2 regions of the Bacillus sp. 2175 genome follow, and region 1 is predicted to be linked to the other one. Evidence: riboswitches for the same ligand, from Rfam matches in the RefSeq annotation. Region 1 holds a riboswitch; the other holds the start of a gene.
The links. Region 1 has a riboswitch for S-adenosylmethionine ahead of mtnK (S-methyl-5-thioribose kinase). Riboswitches for the same ligand answer to the same signal wherever they lie in the genome.

Region 1 (11,060 bases):
AAAATATCAGAAAATTGCTCAGAGGTATATCCTTTTGGAACGGGAAGCCATGCAAAGAATGATCCTTTTGGAATGTCTACATTCCAACCAATTGAGTGACAGGCTGAAATAAGAGCGTTTCTTCGAGATTCGTAACTATTTACAAGGTCTATTACGCAAGACTGTGAACTTAATAGCGCTTCTCGAGCAGCATCTTGAACTGCACCGAATATACTAACATACATATGATCTTGTAATAGGTTAATTGTTTCAATCACACTTTCATTCCCTACAGCAAAAGCGATGCGCCAGCCAGCCATATTGAAAGTTTTTGATAATGTGTAAATTTCAATTCCTATATCTTTCGCACCATCTGCTTGCAAGAAACTAACAGGTTTTTGACCATCAAATCCGATAGCGCCATAAGCAAAATCGTGAACAACTAATATATTATGTTTATTAGCAAAGTGAATGGTTGCATCAAAAAAATCTTTTGATGCAGTAGCACCGGTAGGATTATTTGGATAGTTTAAAAACATTAATTTTGCACGCTCTGCAATAGAGTCATCAATGTTTGTATAATCTGGTAAAAAGTTATTTTCTGCAATAAGCGGCATTGTTTCAAAGTGTGCTTTTGCTAAAGCAACCCCGGATAAATAATCTGGATAACCTGGATCCGGAACGAGAATCGTATCACCAGGATTTGTAAAACAAATCGGTAATTCTACTAGTCCAGCCTTCCCGCCAAACAAAATAGCAACTTCAGTTTTTGGGTTTAATTCGACGCCGTATTCACGTTTATAGAATGTAGCCACGGCTTCCTTTAAGCTTTCATGTCCGCGAAATGGCGGATATTTATGATGAATGGTCTTTTCGGCAGCATCTTGTAAAGCTTTTACGATATGCTGCGGTGTTGGTTGATCTGGATTACCTTGACCTAGATTAATAACATCGTGACCAGCTGCAACGACTTTGTTAACTTTTGCAACAAGTGAAGCGAAAAATTGTGTTGGCAATGATGTTACTATCTCAGAAGGTTGAAATAATTTCATACTTTCCACCTCTTTTGAAAGTTGTTACAATTCTAGTGACAAATGATATAATCTTTCCAGTATTTTGTAAAGAAAAAAATAAGAATGGGGCTGAAAAAATGAAAGTCGCATGTATTCAAATGGATATTGTTTTTGGAGATGTAGAAAAAAATATTGAGAATGCTAAAAATAAAATAAGCGAAGCTATGAAGGAAAGGCCAGATGTTATCGTCTTACCAGAACTATGGACAACAGGATATGATTTAACGAGACTTTCTGAAATTGCAGATAGGGATGGAGTGGAAACGAAAGAAAAGTTAATAGAATGGGCGAAGCAATATGATATACATATTGTTGGTGGTTCTATAGCAAAGCAAACAGAGCAAGGCGTTACAAATACGATGTATGTTGTAAATAATGAAGGACAGCTAGTCAACGAATATAGTAAAGTACATTTATTTCAGCTTATGGATGAACATAAATATTTAATAGCCGGTAATGGTACGGGCGAATTTAAGCTAGATGATGTCGAATGCGCTGGAACAATTTGTTATGATATTCGTTTTCCAGAGTGGATGCGTGTCCATACTGCTAAAGGGGCAAAAGTATTATTTGTTGTAGCAGAATGGCCATTAGTTCGTTTAGCACATTGGCGTTTGCTATTGCAAGCAAGAGCAGTTGAAAATCAGTGTTATGTTGTTGCGTGTAATAGAGCAGGAAAGGATCCAAATAATGTATTTGCGGGTCATTCTTTAATTGTGGACCCTTGGGGTGAAGTTGTAGTAGAGGCGAATGAAGAGGAATCAATTTTATTTGGAGAGCTTGAATTCGAGAAAATTAAAGAAGTACGTAAAGGAATTCCGGTTTTTGCGGATCGCCGTCCAGAATTATACAAATAAAATGTTGACAAGTGATTTTTATTCTTGGTATAGTCTTCAACATAAAGTTAAAAATTCAAAAAATTATACAACTCTTATCAAGAGCAGGTGGAGGGATTTGGCCCGATGAAGCCCAGCAACCGACCGTAATACCATTGTGAAATGGGGCGTTTATTACGCCAAAAGGCACGGTGCTAATTCCAGCAGAAAGTAAAACCTTCTGGCAGATAAGAGGGGAGAAGATAAACTTCAAACCTCTTTCTTAGTGGAAAGAGGTTTTTCTATGTTAGAAAAACCTCTGAATTTAAAAAGGGGGAGAAGACGATGGGATATTATTCATTAACAGAAATAACAGCTGTACAATATGCGAAAGATCATGGCTATTTTGAAGCGAAGGCAAATGTCGTTTGTCATGAAATTGGAGACGGAAACTTAAATTACGTGTTCAAATTAGATGATGGAGAGAAATCAATTATAATAAAACAAGCACTGCCTTATGCGAAAGTAGTTGGTGAAAGCTGGCCATTGTCTATAAAAAGAGCAACGATTGAAAGCAAGGCATTACAAATTTTTGCGCAGTATGTACCGGATTATGTTCCAGTAGTGTACAGTCATGATGAAGAGTTAGCGATAACGGTAATAGAAGACTTATCAAGACTAACAATTACAAGAAAAGGATTAATAGACGGAGAAGAATATCCGCTTTTATCCCAGCATATCGGCCGTTTTCTAGCACATGTTTTATTTTATACTTCAGATTTTGGTTTACAGTCAGAAGAGAAGAGGGTACTAGAAGGTACCTTTGTAAATCCGGACCTTTGTAAAATTACAGAGGATTTAGTGTTTACAGATCCGTTTGGACATTATGATACAAATGATTATGAGCCAGATTTACAGCTCGTGGTTGATGAACTTTGGAGTGATAAAACTTTAAAACTAAAAGTAGCACAATATAAATATAAGTTCTTAACAAGAAAAGAAACTCTTATTCATGGTGATTTACATACTGGTAGTATTTTTTCGTCACCTTCTGAAACGAAAGTGATTGATCCAGAATTTGCGACATATGGCCCATTTGGATTTGACATAGGTCAATTTATTGCAAATCTATTATTAAATGCTTTATCTAGAGAAGAAGAAAAAAGAAGTGTACTATTTTTCCATATAGAAAAGACGTGGAGTTATTTTGTAGAAACTTTTACAAAGTTATGGATTGGAGAAGGTGTAGAAGCATATACGAAAGAAAAACAATGGTTACCAATTATTTTGCAAAATATCTTTACTGATGCAGTTGGATTTGCCGGATGTGAACTGATTCGTAGAACAATTGGTTTAGCTCATGTAGCAGATTTAGATGAAATAGAAAATAAAGAAACAAGAATTCAAGCTAAGAAACAAGCGCTATCCTTAGGTAAAGAACTAATAAAATATGAATCTAAAAGTGCTGATATTCAACTGTTTCGAATATTATTTCAACAGACAGTTTCAGGGGGCGTAAAAGCGTGAGTACAATTGTTACTGTTCCGAGATCTGTAAGCTGGAAAGGTGATGCAATTGCGGTATTAAATCAAACGAAATTGCCGCATAGCACAGAATACAAAACATTGACGACTATTGAAGAGGTTTGGAAAAGCATCGTAATGTTAGAAGTACGAGGAGCGCCTGCAATTGGAATTGTAGCTGCATTTGGCTTGGCGCTTGCATCAAAAAAATATAACACTGTACATATTGAAGAATTTCAAAAGAAGTTTAATAGAGATTGTAATTATTTAGGAACGTCACGCCCGACAGCAGTAAATTTATTTTGGGCAATTGATCGTATGAGAGAATCTATTCGAGAGATTACTACAATAAAAGAAGCACAAAAAACATTAGAAGAAGAAGCGCTTCGCATTCAGCAGGAAGATGAAGAGGTGTGCCGAAATATTGGGGAATATGCGTTAACATGTTTTAAAGATGGCGATAATATTTTAACAATCTGTAACGCTGGAAGTATCGCAACTGCCAGATATGGAACTGCATTAGCTCCCTTTTATATTGGAAAAGAGAAAGGTGTGCGTTTACATGCATATGCGTGTGAAACGAGACCAGTTTTACAAGGTGGTCGCTTAACGACCTGGGAATTGAAGCAAGCAAATATTGATGTGACCCCATGCCCATCAACTTAAGGATAGAAACTCTACGGTTTTCCATTAATTGAAATGAACAAACTTTTAAACAGTATAATCCTCTTAAAAATGAGCATACGAAATAAACCCTAACGGGTTTCATTTTTTTCTTATGCAGCTTTCTTTTGTTTTCTCAATCCATTATACTCATAGACAACACCCATAATATCAAAGATAGTTTTCTTCTCATATCGATGGGATTTCCGGCCATTTTTCTTTAGTAGGGTAAACAGGCGGATTAAAACCTTTGTTATTATACGGGTGTTTCTCTGTATCGCTTGATATAACAGGGATAGATGATCTTGAATCATCCCAATTGCTTTATATTCGCTTAGTTCTCTTTTGTGCTTTTGCAACAGAAGTTGGCGCATCTTAAACATCGTGGAAGAACATATAAAAATGGCAATGAGTTTTCCATACACATGGCATTCTAATCGCTCTTGTTTGATAGTTTGCCAATGATGAATTTGAAATAGAGATTTCCACGTTTTAAATATGATTTCGATCTGCCAGCGGAGGGAGTAAAAATCATGGATTTGTTCCATCGGAACCACTTCCCAAGGCGTATTCGTAACATATATGTTGATACCCGTTAATCGTTTACTCTTTTCTGAAAATGTAATCCCCTTTTTACTTTCGGTATAGCTTTGTTTTTTTCTACGTTCCAGTATTTGTTCCTCTGTTAATCGGTAGATAATTACTCTTGTAAATAATCTTTGATTCTTGCCAATATACGACTCTTTTATTTCATACGTTTGTCCTGGTTTTAACGTGTGCATAATGTTCTCTAAATCAACTTGGATATACTGTGACTGTTTTTTGATTGTCCCATTTCGAAAGTATTCTGGAAATGGATTTTTCGTATAGACGGTATGGTTTAACTTAAGTCTTGATATATAGCACACGCCACGTTGATCCATTTGATCTAAGTCTTCCAATGAAAAATATCCTAAATCACGAATACACAGATCACCCGGCCGTAAGGTATCTAAGCAATCTGTTCCAAATGTTTTATCATTATTTTTTCCAGGACCTACCTGGAAGTTTAAAAACTGTCCGCTGTGTAAGTCATATTCTAATTGAATCTTGATACCTGCAGTTTGTGCACAACCACCTGACCCAGGATATACATGTGCTAAATGTTTCGGTACTTGGAAAATCGTCGCATCTAAAATACGGATTCGTTGAAAATACGTGAGTGCTGCACTTGAAATGGCTGATGTTTTACAAAGTTTACTTTTCCATAATGCAGAAAAAATATATTTCAAAAATTCAACCGCTTTTTTATCAAAGCGTTTATTGAGTCCTTCTGGACTCATAAGAGTGCCTGTGGCGGCGTGTAATTGACTGCATAGTCGAACGAGAGAATCACTCGCTGTACGTTGACTGACCCAGATACATATGGTAGCTAATTCATTTCCTGAAAACTTTCGTTTTCTTTTTACAAAACCTAATTCTTTAGCGAGTTCTTCCAAAAGAGAAGGGGTTAAATGACGATACAGCTCTTCAGAAAATAGTTGTAATTCATCTTGAATTGAAAGATTCATAAAAAATGTCATCCTTTCTAGCTAGCTTTTTAGAAAGAATAACGTTTTTTGACACTTGGGGGTAGTGCAAATTCTTAAGTTGATGGGCATGTGATGTGACCCTTATTACAGATAATACTGCAGCTCATGCTATTCAAACGAAAGAAATAAATGCAATTATTGTAGGGGCGGATCGAATTGTCGCAAATGGAGATACGGCAAATAAAATAGGGACAATGAATTTAGCTATTTTAGCAAAGCACTTTAATATCCCATTTTACGTTGCTGCTCCACTGTCAACATTTGATGTTACGAAAGAAACTGGAGCTGAAATTATTATTGAAGAAAGAGATGAAACAGAAGTTACGAAAATCTTTGGAAAACAAGTAGCACCAATTGGAACGGATGTTTATAATCCAGCATTTGACATAACGCCGAATGAATTAATTACAGGAATTATTACTGAGAAAGGTATTATACGCGGGGACTATAAACGAGAAATTGCATCATTATTTGAAAAACAAGCTAATACATATTTTACTGAAGAACAAGAATAATGGATTTTAGGGCTAACTCTAGCCACGAAGGCATGTTGTTAAACAATTATATGATAATAAAAAAGGTGGGGAATCCACTCCTTTTATCACGACATGTTTTTTATTAACACAATTAGCGATTAAAACCATGAAAATAGGTGTATCAAGCAAAGTGTTGATACACCTATTTTTTATAGCCTCTATTACTACTTTTATTCAAAACATATTTTGAAATGTATTGAGCCAATAATATAACAATACACTATATTTTATTTATGCACGTCTCTTTTGAAATGCATTTGTTCCATTTTCGATTATCATTTGTAGTACTGTTTTCCATACACTATGATTAGGATTTGGTTCTTTTCCTTTGCCCATCAATTTAAATTGATGTTCATACCAAGTAAGCTCTAACATAGAAGATATTTTTTTATCTAGCTTTTTCACACCTGTTCGAATTGGCTTGATCGTAACTGTGTAATAATTGCCATGAATAATCTGGTTTGGAAAATCAGGGTTTAATGCAAATAGCTTTCCAACGCCAACCATGTCTACAGCTCCACTTTCAATTGCCTCATTCATACCTTCTTCGGAACGGAAACCGCCTGTTACGACCAGTACCGCTTGTACGAGTGTTCGAGCCTTTTGAGCATAATCTAAAAAATATGCTTCACGTTTTTTTGTACTTTCACGTACTCCCTCAAACATTTTAGGATTTTCATAATTCCCACCAGAAATTTCAATTAAATCCATACCCAAATCGTCCATTTTTTTTAGTACTTTCATCGATTCTTCCTCGGTGAAACCACCACGCTGAAAGTCAGCAGAATTTAGTTTTAACCCGATTGGGAATTTCTCACCGACTTGTTTACGAATTTCATAATAGGTTTCAATTAAAAATTTCATACGCCCATTTAAATCTCCTCCCCATTCATCTTGGCGCTGATTATGATGAGGGGATAAAAATTGATTGATTAAATAACCATGGGCTGCATGGATTTGAACACCAGTAAAACCAGCCTTTTTGGCAATACGAGCGGCATTGCCAAATCGTTTGATTAACTGCCAAATTTCATCTGATGTTAATTCTCTTGGTTTATTGAAGAAATCTTTAATATCACCAGTAAGTGGAATGGCGCTTGGAGCAACCGGATTTTTAGATAATGTTTTCGGAGATTGTTTACCGGGATGATTGATTTGCATCCAAAGCTGTGTCCCATTTTGCGTCCCAGATTTTGCCCATCTTTTTAAGATATCTAAATCACGTTCATCTTCAATAACGACATTTCCCGGTTCGCCAAGTGCCTCACGATCAATCATGACATTTCCAGTCATGAGTAAACCAGCCCCACCTTGTGCCCAACGACCATATAGTTTTACTAGTTCTTCTGTTGGATTATTGCTTTTTGTTGCCATTGTTTCACTCATCGCAGCTTTATAAAAGCGGTTTTTCACAGTGAATGTAGTTGATCTATTCATCGTCGTATTTAAAAGAGTCTTTTTCATTTTTTCTATCCTTTCTTTATTTATTTGATGGCTCCCAATGCTCATCAATGTAATCATCCATCTGTTGAAGTAAATTTTTCACCATTTTTAAACTATTATTTTCCGGGTCAATGTAATAAAAATTCATCGTCGCAACACGTCTTACATTGACAACCTTTGCGTCTTTTAGCACTTTTATGTGATGGGAAACAGCAGGACGTGATAAATGTGTTTTACGTGTGATTTCGCCTACTCTCATTCCATCTCCACAGCCCGCTTCAATTAAGGTAACAATGATCGATTGTCGTGTGGAGTCTCCAATCGCTGTTAAGACAGTTTGGCATGCTTTAAAATCATCTGTTAATTTATTCAATTTTTGTACATTCTTCATCCACTGCATCTCCCTTCGTTTAATCGATTGAACCATTCAAATCTTATCATAATTATTTCACGAATAATCAATGGGAAAGAAAATGGAGACCATTGAATTTCATTCCCAATTTTTACAGTAAGTTTCCACAATTATTTTTAAAATTAGCTTTGCTTGAAGTAATAAGTTTTATGAATCTAATCCAAAAACAAGTGACTCTAAAAATAGGATATGCTTCCTCTTTTTATTGCCACTTGTTTTGATTGCCTATTTAAAATTCAATACAGTTACCTTTTCACGTGTCATAGACTCAAGGCTCTTACGAATACCTTGTGCACCCATACCTGAACCTTTTACACCGATGAATGGGAAGTGGTCAGGGCCGCGCTCTGTACGTCCGTTAATTTGAACAGAACCAGTTTCGATTTTATTAGCAATTGCAAATGCTTTGTTAATGTCTTTTGTGAAGACACTTGCTTGTAAGCCGAACTCTGATTTGTTAGCAATTTCAATTGCTTGCTCATCTGAAGAAACGCGGATGATTGGAAGGATTGGACCGAATGGCTCTTCCCAAGCAACTTTCATTTCTTCTTTTACGTGGTCGATTAATGTTGGGTAAATTAAGTTACGCTCACGTTTGTTACCGATAACAATCGTAGCACCTTTTTCTACAGCGTCGTCAACTAAACCTTGAACGAAGTCAGCAGACTTGTCATCGATTAATCGAACGATTGTGCTATCTTTCTCTGGAGATCCAACTGATAGTTCCGCTACTTGCGCTTTTAATAAGTCAACAAGCTCGTCTGCTACGTTTTCGTGTACAAGTACACGCTTAATAGCTGTACAACGTTGACCAGAGTAAGAGAATGCACCGCTTACGATATGGTTTGCAGCATCTTGTAAATCAGCATCTTCACGAACGATACCAGGATCTTTACCGCCAAGTTCTAATACAAGTGGAATCATTGCAGCTGTTTTCGCTAAATGCTTACCTGTGTTTGTACCACCTGTGAACGATACCATATTGATGCCTTCGTGCCCTACTAAATAGTCCCCAATTGCAGAACCGCGTCCTGTAGCTACGTTTACAAGACCTTTTGGAAGGCCAGCTTTATGAAGTGCTTCAACCATTTTAATACCGCTAATTGCACCTTGAGTTGCTGGTTTGAAAATAACAGCATTACCCATAATTAATGCTGGTGCAAGTTTTGCAGCAGATAAGTTTACCGGGTAGTTAAATGGTGCGATTGCTAATACAACACCAAGTGGTGCGCGTTGGATGATCGCAAGTTTCGATTTCGTTCCGCCAGGGAAGCTATCGCCCATCATGCTTTCTCCGTGCATATGTAAAGCTTCTTCGATTGTGTAACGAATGAAGTCAGCTGTACGAACAACTTCTTTCTTCGCATCTTTATAGCCTTTACCGACTTCTTTCATAATGATATCGGCAATTTCATCCTGCATATTTACGAGCTCATCAGCCCATTTATATAAGTATTTTGCGCGATCTTGTAGGGAAGCTTTAGCCCATGATTTTTGAGCTTCTTTTGCAGATGCAATTGCTTCATCTACTTCTCCGCAAGTAATTGCTTGTACTTGTCCAATTACTTCGTGTAAATATGGAGATGAAATTTCAATTGTTTCTCCTGAAGAGCTTTCTCTCCATTCTCCATTTACATAAAAATTATATACATTAACCACCATAATTCCTCCGCCTCTAAGTTTGGCTCTTATCAAAAAGCCCAATAATTTATCCTATGTTATTCAATTTGTTCAATTTAGTTTATAAGTAATTTTATAAAGTTAACTTTCATTGATTCATCCACAAAGATTTCTAAAACTAATATATCTATTTTCTTTTGCTTTTTCATGTGCGCACATTTCCTTTACTCTTTTGTTTAATCATTCGAACGATTGAATCATAACATGTTATTTAAAGAAAAAAACATCGGGAAAGAAAGTGGAGACCATTAAAATAAGTTCATGGGCTAAACATATACAAATTAAAAGTATTTGTGATACGATGCTTAGATAACATTACTGCAATAATCATTTGTTAAATTATTTTGTAGCAGAGGGTTATAGTAAAGACAAGCAAGGAATATATGTAATTGCAACTCAAAAGATTACATTAAAGCATAAGAGTTCAAAATATCTCTAAATAGGAGAGTAAAGACTCTTTGACAGAAACATTGGTAAAATTCTATACTAAATAAACGTCCAAGGGTTCGAATAATTAAACAGGGAGAGATATCATGAGCAAAAAAACAATAGGCATATTAAGAGAATGCACTCCTATTTTTTCAATTCTGCAGGATCTAAATCGTCAAGATATATTGGTGTTACTTTATGATGAAGGAGAAATGTCTGTAAATCAGATAGTAGACCGACTTTCTTTATCTAGACCAGCTATTTCACACCACTTGAAGCATCTTTTAAACGCAAATCTAGTTACTGTTCAAAAACGTGCTACTGAAAGGTATTATGCCCTTTCTCTTGACAACTCCATTGTATTATTAAAACAACTAATTGAATCATTAGAAACCGATAATCAATTAAAGAAATAATTAAAAAATAGTGTGCACAATGATAAAAGTAGTATTTTACAATGCTACTTTTTCTACAAAGTGAATTAAAAAATATTTATTGACAAAGATAAAAGAGTCAAATAATATTTTACTTGCAAAGCGTTCGAGTGTTCGAACATTAGAACGTAATGATTTTAGAAATTTATTTTAAACATTTTAAGGAGGAAACGAAATGAAATACAGTGAACAAAGTGCATGGCGTGAAATACAAGCTTATTTACCTAAAAAATATCACTTTACAGATAATTATCATCCAACAGAAGAATGGTGGAATTGGAAAGGACATGAGGTACATTTAGACTGTTTTCGAAATAAAAACGCACCCGTTAAAGTTATTTTATTACATGGAGTAGGTACAAACGGTAGACAGATGTCCATGATTTTAGGAGGTCCTCTTTCAAAAGACGGATTCGAAACGATTGCTATTGACATGCCTACCTATGGAGTTACAAAAGTAAAAAAAGGTTCTGTAGTAAAGTATGATGACTGGGTGGATTTA
Region 2 (11,115 bases), 2.6 Mb from region 1:
GTACTAGTGCCAAATAGCAAATTATATCCTTGGATTGGTCGTATGGGAGTTGTTACTTGTTTTAGTGTACTATCTTTTTATAGTGTTGTAGGTGGATGGATTTTACTTTATTTATATTATAGTGTGACAGGAAGTTTCTGGAATGGAGCAGCTGATTATGGACAATTGTTCGGTGAAACGATTTCAAATCCATTAAGTGCGATTGGAGCACAATTTATCTTTATGCTTTGTACGATTTTTGTTGTAAGTAAAGGTGTAGAGAAAGGTATAGAAAAGGCAAGTAAGTACATGATGCCGCTATTATTTATTTTATTTATTGCGATTATTGTTCGTGCGTTAACACTCGATGGTGCTTTTGCTGGAGTAGAGTTCTTCTTAAAGCCAGATTTTTCAAAGCTTACAGCAGATACGATTTTATACGCGATGGGACAATCTTTCTTCTCACTAACAGTAGGTGCCTCAGTAATGGTCACGTATAGTTCGTATTTAAAGAAAGAGGAACATTTAGCGAAATCAGCAACATCTATTGTAAGTTTAACTGTTTTTGTTACAGTACTTGCAGGATTAGCAATTTTCCCAGCGATTTTCGCATTAGGAGTAAAACCAACTGAAGGACCAGGATTACTGTTTATCGTCCTTCCAGCAGTATTTGCAAAAATACCATTTGGTCAATTTTTCTTTATTATGTTTTTAATTTTATTCTTCTTTGCGACTTTAACATCAGCAATTTCAATGCTTGAAATTGTAGTAGCATCTGTTGCGAAAGGTAATGAGAAGAAGCGTCCGTCAGCATCATTATTAATCGGTATTCTTATTTTTGCAGTCGGTATTCCATCAGCTTTATCATTTGGGATTATGAGTGACGTGAAAATATTCGGGAAAACATTCTTTGATTTAGTTGACTTTTCGGTAAGTAACGTATTGCTGCCGTTAGGAGTACTAGCTATTTCATTATTTGTACCAAATAAAATGAGTAAAGAGTTATTGATGAAAGAATTAGAAGTGACGGAAACGAAGGGGAAAACGTTATTTAACATTTGGTTCTTCTTACTTCGTTATGTTATTCCGGTAACTGTAATAATTGTATTTTTAAATGCGATAGGTGTATTTAAAATGTTTGCATAAAAAAAGGCGGGGATCTCCCGTCTTTTTTTATGTGGATGTTGATGAGTGTAATAAACGATTATATGCTTTATAGGCTGTAGTGACTGCAAGGAATGAACCGATTAAAAATAATACTGAGCCGCCAAATGTAAATATCCGGCCAATATACGTCTCTCTAGCTTCTTCTATTTTTTGTTGTAATTGCGTATTCATATTGATCACCCCGTAAACTATAGGCATTTAGTTATAGTCTATGTAGAATGCCTATATTGTGTGAAGTGTAAATAAAAAACCTCGGTAGGCACCGAGGTTTTTTATAATCCGATATAAGGAGATGGGTCAACTGCGTTTGTCTTGCCGACATTCCATTCTCCAAGATGAAGTTCGAAGTGTAAATGTTGTCCGTATGATTGGCCCGTGTTTCCCATAAATCCAAGCTGATCGCCTTGTTTTACAGTTTGTCCATTCGATACAGAACGGCTATTCATATGAGCATATACTGTCGTATATGTTTTTCCGTTTATACGGTGAGATAAATACACTACGTTTCCGTAACTAGATGATAATTCTGAACGAATAACAACGCCATCTGCAGCGGCGATAATTGGAACCGTTCCCGAAGCAGCGATGTCAATTCCTTTATGGTTATCTAAAGAACGTACACCAAATCCGGAAGTTTTTGATCCAGCTGCTGGTTTGATAAAGCCACCGATGTTTGTATCATGTGGTGTTGGGGCCGCTTGAGTTGCTTGAGCAGATTTAGTAGCTTGTTGTTTGCGAGCCTCTTCTGCCTGGCGAGCTTCTTCGGCCCGTTTTTCTTCTTCAATTGCTTTTTGAACAGCTTGACGTTGATTTTCTAAAATGCCTTTGGATTCTTCTAATCCTTCAATCTCTGAATCTACTTTTGCTACTTTCGTATGTAGATCGTTAATAAGAGTTTGTTGCTGTTGTTGGTTATTTTGTAATTCTTGCTGTTTTTGTTCTAGTTTTTGCTCAGATTCTTTCAGTTGTTGTTCTTTTTTCTCAACAGCCTCTTTTTCTGACGTTACAGCATTTTGATCAGATGTTTGTTTTTTTACAATATCTGTATCGTTGTTTAATATTAAACTTACGGAGTACATATTATCAACAAGATCGGCAATATTTGAAGAATTTGTTAGTACCTCTGTAATGATATTTGTACGAGGTTTTTCTTGCATAGATTGTAATCGTTGTTTAATAACTTCCTGACGTGTATCTATGTTTGTTTGTAATTGTTCTATATGTTTCTTTTTGTCAGCAATTACTTGTTGAGTTTTGCTAATTTCTTTTTTTGTATCGTTTAATTCAGCTTCGTTTTTATTAATAGAAGTAGTTAATTCATCAATTTTCTTCTGTAATTCTTGAATTTCTTTTTCTATTTGTTCTTTCTCGACTGATTTATTTTGTAAGTCACTTTGTTTGCCTTCTAATTCAGATTGAATGTTAGATAATTTATCTTGATTTGTTTCAGCGTATACGGGTGAAAGTAACGGGGAAGCAAAAATCGTTCCTGCTGCTAAAACACTAAACGCTGCAAATTTCTTTTTCATAGTTGTCTGACTCCTTTCTCTATGAATGTTATATATCATAAGAAGAAGAGTGTCTATCGTTGTAATCATAATGTAAAGAAAACTTTATAAAATTGCTAAGTTTTGTCGGAATTTATCATTTTTCAACTGTAATTGTCATAGTACATACATTTTATTCATATGTGTAACAAAGGTATATTTTGGAATTAATCTGTAAAATGAAGAAGGAAAGTAATCGTTTTTATGAGGTGAAATATTACTTGGAAAGCTAATAAAACACTAGTGAGGAATCGTTCTCATGTTAGGTTTTCTGACATGGGTCTGCTTTTTGTCAAGAAAATTATTTGTGTTCGGGCAAAGTTATTTTGTTGTCAGATTTAAATTTTTGATTTATGATTTTTAACAGGGACAAAATGTAGTGAATTGTCGAATAATATGTAATACTCTTAATTTCTTAGTTTTATAGAGATAGAATGAGAGATAGAGTGACACATCGAAGAGGGGGTTACAACAAATATGAAAAGAATAGGACTTGCATGGCAAATATTAATAGGGCTTGCGCTTGGTATTGCGGTTGGGGCGATTTTCTTTGATAATCCAGCTGTTGTGAAGTACTTACAACCAATTGGTGATATTTTCATCCGATTAATTAAAATGATTGTTGTACCGATTGTTGTAGCAAGTATTGTTGTTGGGGTTGCTGGTGTTGGCGATGTTAAAAAACTAGGTCGACTAGGCGGAAAAACAATTCTTTACTTTGAAATTATTACAACAATTGCAATTATTGTTGGTCTATTAATAGCGAATATTTTCCAACCAGGAAAAGGCGTAAATATGGAGCAGTTAACAAAGACAGATATTTCGAAATATACACATACGACAGAGCAAGTACAAAGTCATTCATTTGCAGATACATTTGTAAATATTGTTCCAACGAACATTATGAAGTCGTTAGCTGACGGAGATATGCTTGCTATTATCTTCTTCTCTGTACTATTTGGTTTAGGTGTAGCAGCAATTGGTGAAAGAGGAAGACCAGTTCTTCAATTTTTCCAAGGTGTAGCTGACGCAATGTTTTACGTAACAAACCAAGTTATGAAATTTGCACCATTTGGTGTGTTTGCACTAATTGGTGTTACAGTTTCTACATTTGGTCTTGCTTCATTAATTCCATTAGGGAAATTACTAATTGTCGTATATGGGGCAATGATCTTCTTCGTCGTAGTTGTCTTAGGCCTTACAGCGAAAATATTTGGAATTAACATTTTCCAATTCTTTAAGATTTTAAAAGACGAGCTGATCTTAGCGTATTCTACAGCAAGCTCAGAAACAGTTTTACCAAAAATCATGGAGAAAATGGAGAAATTCGGTTGTCCGAAAGCAATTACATCTTTCGTTATTCCGACAGGTTATTCATTTAACTTAGATGGATCAACTTTATATCAAGCAATTGCGGCTATTTTCTTAGCGCAAATGTACGGTATTGATTTATCTATTACACAACAAATTACATTATTGCTTGTATTAATGGTTACATCAAAAGGTATCGCAGGTGTACCGGGCGTATCATTCGTTGTATTATTAGCGACACTTGGTACAGTAGGTATTCCACCTGAAGGCTTAGCGTTCATTGCTGGTATTGACCGTATTTTAGATATGGCTCGTACAGCAGTTAACGTTGTAGGAAACTCTTTAGCAGCTGTAGTTATGTCTAAGTGGGAAGGTCAATATGACGCTGAAAAAGGACAAGCTTATTTAAAAGAGATTTCTGAAAAGGGTCAAGCGGCTTAATTATAATATGAACAAGCTCTCACATAATATGTGGGAGCTTTTCTGTATATAGAAGAGGAGCAGACATAATGAAACGTAAATATGGTGACGGTTCTTCGTGGAAGAGGCTAATAGAAAAGAGTTATACGGTTAAGCAAGTGGAAGAGGGAATGCTCGGAATACTGGATATAAAAAAGGTGAGAGAGCCTAGTTGTAAAGAATATGATGGTGAAGAACTTTGTATTGCAGCGGATCAGTATACGTGGGTTCAATATTTTATAGAAGGGAAAAACTTTGCGATTACCGCTATGTTAGATGATCAGAAAAAATTAGTGCAATATTATATCGATGTGGCGAAAGAATATAAAATAGACGATCGTGGTTTACCGTATTTTGATGATTTATATTTAGATGTAGTATTATTACCTAGCGGTAAGGTGTATGTATTAGATGAAGAGGAGCTAGAGGATGCTTATAAAAGTGTCGATGTCACGAAGGAAGAGTATGAGTTAGCTTGGTACACTACGAAATGGATATTAGCAGCAATAAAAAATAATGAATTTTATTGGATTTCAATGTTGAAAGAAGAAATAGAAAAGTTAAAATGATTGTTGTATTCGAATTTTTGTATAATTACCAAAAAAATCTATACAAAAAATAATTGACTTTTGTTTTGTAAGCGAGTAAAGTTAGGAAAGAAATTATTATTAAAAAATAAATATGAAACCTTCTTATAAAGAGAGGCGGAGGGACTGGCCCTACGATGCCTCGGCAGCGGACTCGATTTCAGAGTGCTGTGCCAAATCCAGCAAGCGTGTGCTTGAAAGATGAGAAGAGTGTTTCTTATAGATGTATAAGACCTCTTCTCATCGGAAGAGGTCTTTTGTTATTCATTAGAAAAAGGTTGAAACTAGGGAGAGATGATACTTTGAAAGAAACGAGAGGAAATGGTTTAGCTTTATTACCACTTGGGATATTTTTGGCGCTATTTATTGGTTCTGGAATTATTACAGGTGATTTCTATAAATTGCCGATACTTGTAGCGATCTCAATTGCTGTAGGAGTCGCTTTAATGATGAATCGTAAAGAAAGTTTTAATGTGAAAGTAGAGCGGTTCGCTAAAGGTGCAGGAAATCCGGATATTATGATTATGGTATTAATTTTTGTGCTTGCAGGTGCATTTTCTGAAACTGCTAAAGGAATGGGCGGAGTAGACTCAACTGTTAATTTAGCATTAACTATTTTACCGCCAGGATTTATCGTAGCTGGAATCTTTGTTATTGGTGCATTTATTTCATTAGCGATGGGAACTTCAATGGGAACAATTGCAGCATTAGCGCCGATTGCTGTAGGTATTAGTGGTCAAACTGATATCTCAATTGCGCTTGCAATGGCTACTGTTGTTGGCGGAGCGATGTTTGGTGATAATTTATCATTTATTTCAGATACAACAATCGCAGCTGTTCGTTCACAAGGAACAGAAATGAAAGATAAGTTTAAAACGAACTTTTTAATTGTGTTACCAGCGGCTATTATTACAATTGTACTATTAGTAATAGTTACTTCAGGGAGTGACACGCAGATTAAAGCACATAGCTTTGATTGGATAAAGATTTTACCGTACGCAGGAGTACTAATTACAGCGCTACTTGGCTGGAATGTACTTATTGTATTAACTGGTGGAACTGTACTATCTGGTGTTATCGGTCTTATAGATGGAAGTTACACGTTAGAAAGTTTCTTTAAAAGTGTAACGACTGGAATGGGCGGTATGATGGAGTTAGTATTACTTGCTATATTAATTGGCGGTATGGTTGAATTAATCCAATATAATGGTGGTATTCAATATTTAATGAATGTATTAACACGTAATATTCGTTCGAAAAAAGGAGCGGAATTTGGTATTGCTGGTTTAGTGAGTATGACGAATATGTGTACAGCGAATAATACGATTTCAATTATTTTTACAGGCCCGCTTGCAAAAAATATTGCAGATCAATATGAAATAGACCCTCGTAAATCAGCGAGTGTATTAGATCTTTTCTCATGTTGTGTGCAAGGATTAATTCCGTACGGTGCCCAAATGTTAACGGCAGCAGGATTTGCAGCGTTATCTCCAGTTGAATTGTTACCGTATGCGTTTTATCCAATTTTAGTTGGAGTATGTGGGATTGTTTCTATTTTAATTGGGTTTCCAAGGTTTTCGAAAGTAGCTAAGAAAAAAGAGTATCATAAAACTGCTTAATTTAATATGAATGTTAGTAATTAAAAAAAGTGCAGAGAATAGACTCTGCACTTTTTTTTTGCGTAAAGGGCTGAATATGACTCGGTCTTAAGTCTGAGTTAAAAACGGTTCTTAAGCTCGTTATGGAAAGATGAAAAAATAGTTAAGATAAGAGTATCAAATCGAAGGGAGGCAAGCACAAGATGAAACAATTTCTAGCGTTTATCGCAGCCGGTATTTTGGCTTTAATTGCTCTTGGTAGTCTTGCTGGTATTGTAGGATTCGCAATCGGAGCAGGAGTTGTATATTGGAGCTATAAATCATTTGTGCGAGCTAAATCATTTTTTGGAAAGTTAGCTTGGGGTATTGTTGGTTTAATCGGTTTATCCATTGCACTTTCTCATTCGCCAGCATTAATCGGTATCGCTGCTTTAGTGGTTTTATACTACGGATACCGTGAGTGGAAAAAAGAAAAAGATGTAGTTGTTGAATCTGCTCCAGAAAGTTCTAAATCATATAGCAACTTTGAAGATGAGTGGAACAAATTAATGAAAAACTAAAACAATAAATCAAATTATAATTAAAGTAGAAGAGAGGAAGATTTATAATGAAACAATCTTTATTCGGACGTGTACGCGATGCAATTTTAGCTGATTTTCATAACGTGTTAGATGAGAAGGAAAGAAAAAATCCAATTGCGATGTTAAACCAATATTTACGTGATAGTGAGCGTGAAATAACAAAAATTGAGAAGTTAATTGAGCGTCATAAAACATTAAAATCTAACTTTGCTCGTGAGCTTGAGCAAGCACGTTATTTCGTTAATAAAAGATCAAAGCAAGCTATCATTGCTCAAGAAGCAGGTGAATTACAATTGCACGAACGTGCGTTAGAAGAGGTAGCTTATTATGAAGGGCAAGTAACTCGATTAGAAGAAATGTATGCAGGTGTTGTAGAGCAAATTGATGAGTTAGAGCGTCGTCTTTCTGAAATGAAAAATAAATTAAAAGAAATGCACGCAAAGCGTATGGAACTAATGGCACGTGAAAATATGGCACATGCAAATCGTCGTATGAATACTGCGATGCATAAAATGGATGAAAATAATCCATTCTTACGATTTGAAGAGATTGAAGATCATATTCGTGACTTAGAAACTCGTATGAATGAAGAGCATGAGCGTGACACATTTGATATGAAAATTGCAAAACTTGAGCGTGAAATGAAAGAAAAGAATGATGTATCGTTAACGAAAGAGTTAACAAAATAATAGTAGTATATTATAAAACAGGCTTATGATATAGTGATAGGAGAAAAGGTGTTGGAAAGCAATGCCTTTTCTTCTATGTATATGTGACAAGAAGGGGGGAGCTGAAATGAAGAAACATTTTTCAAAGACACAATTAATGGGGATGCTCCTCATCATATTTGGGTTCGGTCTTTTTCTTGATATGATACTTGGACATTTTGAACCAGGTGGTCTCATTTTTGCATTTATTATGCTTATGTTTGGAAGGCATTATCGTAAAAAGAATCGTTATGTACGGGGAAATGTATTTTTATTTGTTGGTGGTATCGTATTTTTATTCTTCTTATTTTCATCAGCAGCATTTGTTCTTGTCGTATTTGCTTGTTTAGCTTTAATTGGTTATCAATTGATTCAACAAGGGCATCAGCAAAAAGCAATGAAGGTTGAAATTAAAGAAAAAGGGATGATAGACGAAGAGAAGCAAATATATCGTACAGAACCATATTTAAAAAATATGTTTGTAGGCAATGTGCGAATGATGGATCATATTTATGAACTTGAGGATATTAATGTTCAATATGGTGCTTGTGATGTGGAAATAGATTTAACAACTGCTATGATTCCAGAAGGGGAAACGGTAATTGTTATTCGAGGTGTCGTTGGTAATATTCGTTTATATGTGCCATATGATATTGAACTTTCTTTAAATCATTCTGTTATTGTCGGGCGTGTGCTCTTGCCAGGTTATGAAGAGACAGGGTTTAACCGCAATGTTACATTTAGAACAGAGCAGTATAAAGAGGCTCCTCGACGTATTAAAATTATTTCTTCGCTTGTCGTAGGCGACACGGAAGTGAGGAAAGTATAATGAAGAAACAAAAAAATATTTCGTGGATGTATATTCGTTATTCTATGTTGTCCTCTGTTAGTATCGCACTCATTTGTACAATTGTATATGTATGGAAAAGCGAGCAACAAGTGTATGATTTATTATGGAAGGAATCCATCGCTTCTGTTCCAATTGGCTTGTTTATTATGACTACAAGTTTACTTATCGGGGGAATTGTAGGATATGCAATCGGTTACTATATAGAGCAGCGTATACAAGGATTAAATACGTTTCTATTTGAAGTAGAGCGAGGGAATTTTCCGAGCGATGTTTCGTTTACTGCAGATGATGAATTTCATGAAGTGGAACGAAAAGTAATCGTTCTGGCTCGTCGATTAGAGGAGCAAGCTGGACTCTTTCAAAAAGTAACGAATGAACGAGCTCATTGGAATGAAGAGATGAGACAAGAAGCGATTTCTCAAGAAAGGCATCGTTTAGCAAGGGAGTTGCATGATTCAGTAAGTCAGCAGCTTTTCGCAATGTCGATGATGATGTCAGCGATTAATGAACAAATAACTGAATTTCCAGATGTGACAAAAAAACAATTGCAACTTGTTGAAAATATGGTTGTAAATGCTCAATCAGAAATGAGAGCATTGCTCCTTCATTTACGTCCTGTACAATTGGAAGGTAAGAAACTGACAGAAGGTATAGAGGAATTATTAACGGAATTATCGCGAAAACAACATATGAAAATTGAATGGCTTATTGAGCCAATAGAATTAAAAAAAGGTGTAGAAGATCATTTATTCCGTATTGTGCAAGAGGCGCTATCAAACACGTTGCGACACGCGAAGGCAAAGAAAACAGAAGTGCGCCTTCGAAAAATTGATCAATATGCGATTTTAAAAATCATTGATGACGGCGTTGGGTTTGAAGTAGGGGTTAATAAGGCTGGTTCATATGGCCTAAGATCGATGCAAGAGCGTGTTCATGAAATTGGTGGGACACTTAAGGTACTTAGTTTCCCGGCCAAAGGTACACAAATAGAAGTAAAAGTACCGATTATGATTGAGAGAGGGGGAGAAGTATGATAAAAGTATTGCTTGTCGATGATCATGAAATGGTTCGTATGGGTGTATCGGCATATTTATCTACACAGCCAGATATTGAAGTAGTAGGGGAAGCTGAGAATGGAAGAAAAGGATCACAATTAGCATTGCAATTAAGGCCGGATATTATTTTAATGGACCTTGTTATGGATGAGATGGACGGTGTCGAAGCAACACGCGCTATTATTCAAGAATGGCCAGAAGCAAAAATTGTAGTTGTAACAAGCTTTTTAGATGACGAAAAATTGTATCCTGTTATTGAGGCTGGGGCGACCAGCTACTTATTAAAAACATCAAGAGCAAGTGATATTGCTGATGCTGTACGAGCTACTTATGATGGAGAAACAGTATTAGAGCCGAAAGTTACCGGGAAAATGATGTCCCGTATGCGTCAAAAGAAAGAGCAACCTTTGCATGATGATTTAACGGAAAGAGAGTTTGAGATTTTGTTATTAATTGCAGAGGGAAAAAGTAATCAAGAGATTGCGGACGAGTTATTTATTGCACTGAAAACGGTAAAGACACATGTGAGTAATATATTAAATAAATTGAATGTAAGTGACCGTACTCAGGCGGTTATTTATGCATTTAGGCATCAATTAACGAAGTGATAAAGTGAAACTTTAATCAGTGGGAGGTTGTTCCTCTCCCACTGATTATCAGCCCTCACCAATCGGGCTTTTACGGGCAGTTAATGCGGGATAAAGTGAAACTTTAATTGGCGGGGAATTCCTCGCTGATTATTGGCTCGATACAATATAGATTTGGTGTTAAAACAATTGAATGTTTTTATTGACGATAAATAATGTAAGCGTTATCATTGAGGTGTTAACAGTACATATAAAGGGGAGAATGTATATGTTAGTTCAAACTATATTCGGAATGGATAAGTCTAAAAAATTAGGGGATTATGTGAACGCATTACAAGCGCTTTGTGAACAATATAATGTTGAAACAGATAAAATTGCGATTATTGAGGCAACAGAGGAATACTATTTATTTTTAGTAAAGCAAGAAGAGCACTATGATGTTGTCAAGGTAGAAACAGTTGATACGAATATTGAATATTATACGAAGGCTTATAAAATAAGCAGTTTTAATCATACTGCGTATCAAATGTAAAAAAACTCCCTTTTGGGAGTTTTTTTAGGAGGCTTTTACTTCGTGAGATTCGGTTACTAATGGAACTTTTTTCGTACCGCTTAACTTAGCCATTGCAAGACCAATAAGAGCTCCTGCTAATGCTGGTATTAGCCAACCGATTCCTTCATTATATA

Region 2: another riboswitch for S-adenosylmethionine. It lies ahead of ACXKY9_RS06615 (Na+/H+ antiporter NhaC family protein); the one in region 1 lies ahead of mtnK (S-methyl-5-thioribose kinase).

The regions. Positions count from the first base shown of each region.
Region 1 is NZ_CM173819.1:3,809,163-3,820,222, reverse strand. Features, by position in the region: gene ACXKY9_RS19650 (pyridoxal phosphate-dependent aminotransferase) at 1-1,031, opposite strand, end outside; gene ACXKY9_RS19645 (carbon-nitrogen family hydrolase) at 1,046-1,909, shown strand; SAM riboswitch class I at 1,981-2,122, shown strand; gene mtnK (S-methyl-5-thioribose kinase) at 2,213-3,394, shown strand; partial or broken gene ACXKY9_RS19635 (s-methyl-5-thioribose-1-phosphate isomerase) at 3,391-4,038, shown strand; gene ACXKY9_RS19630 (IS4-like element IS231C family transposase) at 4,167-5,603, opposite strand; partial or broken gene ACXKY9_RS19625 (S-methyl-5-thioribose-1-phosphate isomerase) at 5,696-6,139, shown strand; gene ACXKY9_RS19620 (NADH:flavin oxidoreductase/NADH oxidase family protein) at 6,392-7,624, opposite strand; gene ACXKY9_RS19615 (ArsR/SmtB family transcription factor) at 7,641-8,003, opposite strand; gene gapN (NADP-dependent glyceraldehyde-3-phosphate dehydrogenase) at 8,241-9,677, opposite strand; gene ACXKY9_RS19605 (ArsR/SmtB family transcription factor) at 10,229-10,540, shown strand; gene ACXKY9_RS19600 (alpha/beta hydrolase) at 10,734-11,060, shown strand, end outside.
Region 2 is NZ_CM173819.1:1,208,806-1,219,920, forward strand. Features, by position in the region: gene ACXKY9_RS06590 (sodium-dependent transporter) at 1-1,125, shown strand, start outside; gene ACXKY9_RS06595 (hypothetical protein) at 1,153-1,317, opposite strand; gene ACXKY9_RS06600 (murein hydrolase activator EnvC family protein) at 1,419-2,675, opposite strand; gene gltP (glutamate/aspartate:proton symporter GltP) at 3,171-4,445, shown strand; gene ACXKY9_RS06610 (ribonuclease FAU-1 family protein) at 4,514-5,032, shown strand; SAM riboswitch class I at 5,153-5,258, shown strand; gene ACXKY9_RS06615 (Na+/H+ antiporter NhaC family protein) at 5,353-6,669, shown strand; gene ACXKY9_RS06620 (lmo0954 family membrane protein) at 6,852-7,208, shown strand; gene ACXKY9_RS06625 (PspA/IM30 family protein) at 7,256-7,918, shown strand; gene liaF (cell wall-active antibiotics response protein LiaF) at 8,025-8,765, shown strand; gene ACXKY9_RS06635 (sensor histidine kinase) at 8,765-9,820, shown strand; gene ACXKY9_RS06640 (response regulator) at 9,817-10,449, shown strand; gene ACXKY9_RS06645 (DUF3922 domain-containing protein) at 10,622-10,960, shown strand; gene brnQ3 (branched-chain amino acid transport system II carrier protein BrnQ3) at 10,985-11,115, opposite strand, start outside.